Regions from separate parts of the Fusibacter sp. A1 genome, predicted to be linked through region 1. Evidence: predicted binding sites of a transcription regulator. Region 1 holds the regulator's gene; the other holds the start of a gene.
What was found. Region 1 encodes LexA, which represses DNA repair genes until DNA is damaged. Its sites were predicted from a motif close to CNAACANNTGTTNG; they were not measured.

Region 1 (2,471 bases):
TTGCGACCAGTTCAAGGCCCTGATATCGTGTGCGTAAGTAACCAGTGAGGAATACTGGGTGATATGGGCCATGGCGTCGGCGTTTGCGACACACATGGCTTCTACACTCTGGGGTGGCAATGACAAGCTGCCCCGATGAGTCTTGATCGCCTCTTTCACCTGTTCTGTCCTTTGGGGATCGAATCCTAAGGTGTTCAGTAGTTTCTCCGCCGCTTTCATGCCGTAAAGGTGATGCTGATGGTAGTACTTCTCGTCGACGATTCCGGCATAGTCATGCAGCAGCGCTGCCAGAATGCAAATCTCACGATCTGCTTGATGGGCGATTGCTAGGGCGTCTGAGTATTTTACGACTTCAAGGATATGGTTCTGCCAGATGCTTGTTCCAAACGGATTGGTATCACGGTAACATGCCTTTTCGACGATAAGGGCTACTTGATTAATGACTTGAGTCTGCAACATAAGAATTCACCTCGCTTGGTATTAGGATGATTTGTCCAGGATGAATTACGGAGCTGTCTAAGTTGTTTTCTGTTTCGATTATATGGATAAGTGCTCTGATATCGTCACCTTCTTGCTGTATGCTTTTAGCGATTTTCCACAGGGTATCACCGCTTTTTACATTGTACTCGGATAATGATTTAACTTCCATCGCATTACTGACCAAGTTTCCTGTAGCACTAAGCGCCGCAGTAAGAAAAAGTATTACCATGACGATAGTCAGCAATGTGCTTCTAACAAATCTCCTTCTATTTACCACTTTAAGCGTTTTCATATGAAACCTCCTCACCGAACGTGTGTTCTTGATGATTTAATTATAACCGAACACACGTTCTTTGACAAGCGAAAATAGCAAACATATGTTTGATATTTTCATCTTTTTTTGGTATACTATAAAAAAATGAAGGAGTTGAATGACATATGGCTACTGAACTAACGGATAAGCAAAGAGAAATACTAGCATTTATTGAAAGAGAAGTACATAGACGAAACATCCCACCCGCTGTTAGAGAAATTTGTGAAGCGGTAGGATTACATTCAACATCGACTGTGCACGGTCACCTACAGCGCCTTGAAAAGAAAGGTTATATCAAAAGAGATAAGACTAAACCGAGAACCATCGAAATTCTTAAGACTTCAGGTCTTGTCGAAGAATATGAGACAAGCAGCAATGTAATCGAGTTTCCAAAGCACGAGATCGCATCCGTACCCATTATCGGCAAGGTCACTGCCGGAGAACCCATACTCGCGCATGAGGAGTACGACGAGACCTTCCCTGTACCGATCGATTTCATCGATTCAGGAAAGCACTTCATGCTACGTGTTTCTGGCGACAGCATGATCGAGGCAGGCATATTCGATAGGGATTTCGTGCTTGTCAAACAGCAGAACACCGCCAACAACGGTGATATGGTGGTTGCGATGATCGAAGACTCCGCAACCGTGAAGACATTCTATAAAGAAGCCAACCGCATACGACTACAACCGGAAAATGCGTCACTCGACCCGATCTATGTGGAGTCGGTTCAAATTTTAGGAATTGTAAAAGGCGTTTTCAGAAAACTATAAAAAAAAGATCCGAATTGAATCGGATCTTTTTTCGCTTTTTTGATTCAAGGATGCTTCTTACTCCTCTACTAACTCTATGACATAATTCACAACAGGATCGATTCCATTAAGCAGGTCGTCTGATTTTGGTATGACCTCTACTGCAGGTATCACTGAAGGTGTCTCGATCATTTTCGTTGAGATCTTTTCGCTACTCACCCTAAAGCCCAATCCAGAATTCTTGAGTTCCTTAGCTGCGGTTGATGAGACCACCGTTGTGAACGGCGATCCGCCCGTAGGTTGCCCTATATGAATGGCACCGAAAGTCTTGACCATGAAGTGGGTGGTCATGCCGCCTGCTGAAAAGGTCTGACGGTTGGTAGCCACAAAAAGTCTTCCCGAATCAATCAGGTCATGTTTTCTGAAAAAGCTTTCAGAAAACGCCTGATAGAGCTGGGATGGATACCCACCACCGTTATCCCTTAAGTCGAAGAGCACGTACTCTGGATCATATTTATCAATATTCTCGCTTACTATCTGTCCGAACTCAGTTAGCGGCAGATTGGGATCCTCGTCAGAACATGAGGAGAACCTTACGACTAAGACCTTGTTGTCCGCAAACCATTCCTCTTTGTAAGGCCTGTTGCTTGTGTAAGTTCCCCAAAGCGAATAGTTTGTAAGGTTTCCGATGGTATACTGCGTATCCCAGTGGTCCGGGTTCGCGATTTTGATGTAACTCATCGAGGGAAGCGCGGTATCTCCTGACCCGGTAGTTACAGTAAGTTCCTCGAGGGTGTCCGTATAGTCGAACAGCTTGTAAAAGTAGGCATGGTGCAACTTGTCGATGGCACCTGACCTCATCCAGTAGATGCTCTCTTTGTTGGATATCTTCTCAAAATTCTTGACGATCTCTTCAATCTCGACGC
Region 2 (2,471 bases), on a different contig from region 1:
ATATGGGCGGCCATCATCGCCTATCTTCTGAATCCGATGATGAAGGTTTTTGAAAAGCATTTTAAGATGAAGCGCACAGTGGCGATCCTTTGCGTCTATCTTTTGGTGATCTTCCTCCTGACGGGAGTCTTGACCATCATCATACCAAGGATTGTAAACAGTGTGTTTGAAATCGTTAAAGAGTTTCCGTCCTATGCAGAAACAGCGACGCTTTGGTATCAGAAGCGCCTGGTCGACATTCAGAGCCTCGAGAAACTGGCCAATACGTATAACCTCAGTCTGGAAAGCTTTTCAAATTTCGACTTTCAGGAACAGCTGCAGTCCTTGGCGGACAATCTGCAGACCTTCGCCCTGGGTCTTGGACAGGCGATCTTCGATTTCACCTCCGGTGTTTTCAAATTCATCATGGGGCTTGTGATCTCTGTGTACCTGCTTAAGGATAAGGAGAACTTCAACAAGGAGAGCAAACGGATGATGAGGGCCTACCTTGGACCAAGAAGAGCGGAGAGTCTCATCGAACTCGGACGGGAAATCGATTCTGTTTTGAGCAAATACCTGATAGGAAAAACCATCGATTCACTGATTATCGGCATGATCTGTTTTGCCGGACTGACCATACTCGGTGTTAAATATGCAGTGCTCTTGTCCTTCATCATAGGACTCACCAATATGATTCCGTTTTTCGGACCCTTCATCGGTGCGGTACCTGCGATCATACTCACCTTGTTCCATTCTCCGATCCAGGCACTTTGGGTGGCGATCTTCGTTCTCTTGCTGCAACAGCTTGACGGATACATCATCGGACCTAAAATACTTGGAGACAGCGTAGGCATGTCGCCGTTCTGGATCATTATCGCCATCATCGTAGGCGGCGGTCTGTTCGGTGTGATGGGAATGCTGCTCGGCGTACCCATGCTTGCTGTTGTCCGCAAGCTAAACGAAAAATATGTTACAAGAAAAATCAGTCAGCAGGATATAAACAACCTGTAAACATCTAAAGCCGTTCCGTTTGGGACGGCTTTTGCTTGTTTCCAGATAAATCAGGGTATAATAAACTATTGTAATTGACATATGATATCAAGAACGATAAAATTATATAAGCGAACAAACGTTCTGTAGGTTAAGAGGTGAAACAATGGATACGTTTAAATTAGTTTCGGATTTTGCACCGACAGGAGACCAGCCTGTAGCAATAGACGGACTTATCAATGGATTTAAGTCAGGAAACAAAAAGCAGACCCTACTTGGCGTCACAGGATCTGGTAAGACATTTTCTGTTGCGAATGTGATACAGGAACTTAAGGTTCCAACCTTGGTGATCGCCCATAACAAGACACTCGCAGCCCAGCTATGCAGTGAATTCAGGGAGTTCTTCCCGGATAATGCCGTCGAGTATTTCGTAAGCTATTATGACTATTATCAGCCCGAGGCTTACGTCGCGGCGTCGGATACCTTCATTGAAAAGGATTCTGCGATCAACGAGGAAATCGACAAGCTTCGGCACTCTGCCACAGCAAGTCTTTTTGAAAGAAAAGATGTGATCATCGTCGCGTCGGTATCGTGCATCTACGGACTCGGTAACCCGATCGACTACAACAGCATGGTCCTATCGCTTCGACCCGGAATGATCAAGACAAGAGACGAGATATTGACCAAGCTTGTGGATATCCAGTATGTGAGAAACGACATCAACTTCACCCGCTCGACGTTCAGGGTCAGAGGCGATGTGATCGAGATCATGCCTGCTGCCTCCTTTGATAAGGCGATCAGGATTGAAATGTTTGGCGATGAAATCGAGCGGATCGTAGAAGTGAACGCCTTGACAGGTGAGATATTAGGGGTTAGGAACCATGCTATCTTCTTTCCCGCATCGCACTATGTCACCCCTAAGGACAAGATAGAAGTCGCCATCGGCGAAATAGAAAGGGAGCTCGAGGAACAGATCGCCTTTTTCAAGAATGAAGGAAAACTGATTGAGGCGCAGCGTATCGAGCAGCGAACACGATATGACATTGAAATGCTAAGAGAAGTAGGCTTCTGCCAAGGAATAGAGAACTATTCGAGGGTCATGTCCTTAAGGCCTCCCGGCAGCAGACCCTATACGCTCATCGACTATTTCCCGGATGATTTTTTAGTGGTGATCGACGAGTCGCATGTATCCGTCCCGCAAATCAGAGGGATGTTTGGAGGCGACCAGTCAAGAAAGCGCAATCTGGTCGATTACGGATTCAGACTGCCGTCTGCTATGGACAACAGGCCCCTGAATTTTGACGAGTTCGACAGTCTTCTCGACAAGGTCCTCTACGTCAGCGCGACTCCGTCGGTATATGAGAAGGAACACTCCCAGCTGATCGTCGAGCAAGTCATCAGACCTACAGGACTGCTGGATCCTCCAGTGGAAGTAAGACCTGTCGAAGGTCAGATCGATGATCTGTTCAGCGAGATCACCGATAGGGTTTCTAAAAAGGAAC

Region 2: the regulator LexA is predicted to act here: its motif matches at 1,102-1,115, upstream of uvrB (excinuclease ABC subunit UvrB).

Annotation. Positions count from the first base shown of each region.
Region 1 covers NZ_QQWI01000005.1:223,197-225,667, reverse strand. The annotation lists gene DWB64_RS08675 (HD domain-containing protein) at 1-459, opposite strand, end outside; gene DWB64_RS08670 (LysM peptidoglycan-binding domain-containing protein) at 437-772, opposite strand; gene lexA (transcriptional repressor LexA) at 919-1,566, shown strand; gene DWB64_RS08660 (hypothetical protein) at 1,624-2,471, opposite strand, start outside.
Region 2 covers NZ_QQWI01000009.1:157,402-159,872, reverse strand. The annotation lists gene DWB64_RS14010 (AI-2E family transporter) at 1-990, shown strand, start outside; gene uvrB (excinuclease ABC subunit UvrB) at 1,136-2,471, shown strand, end outside.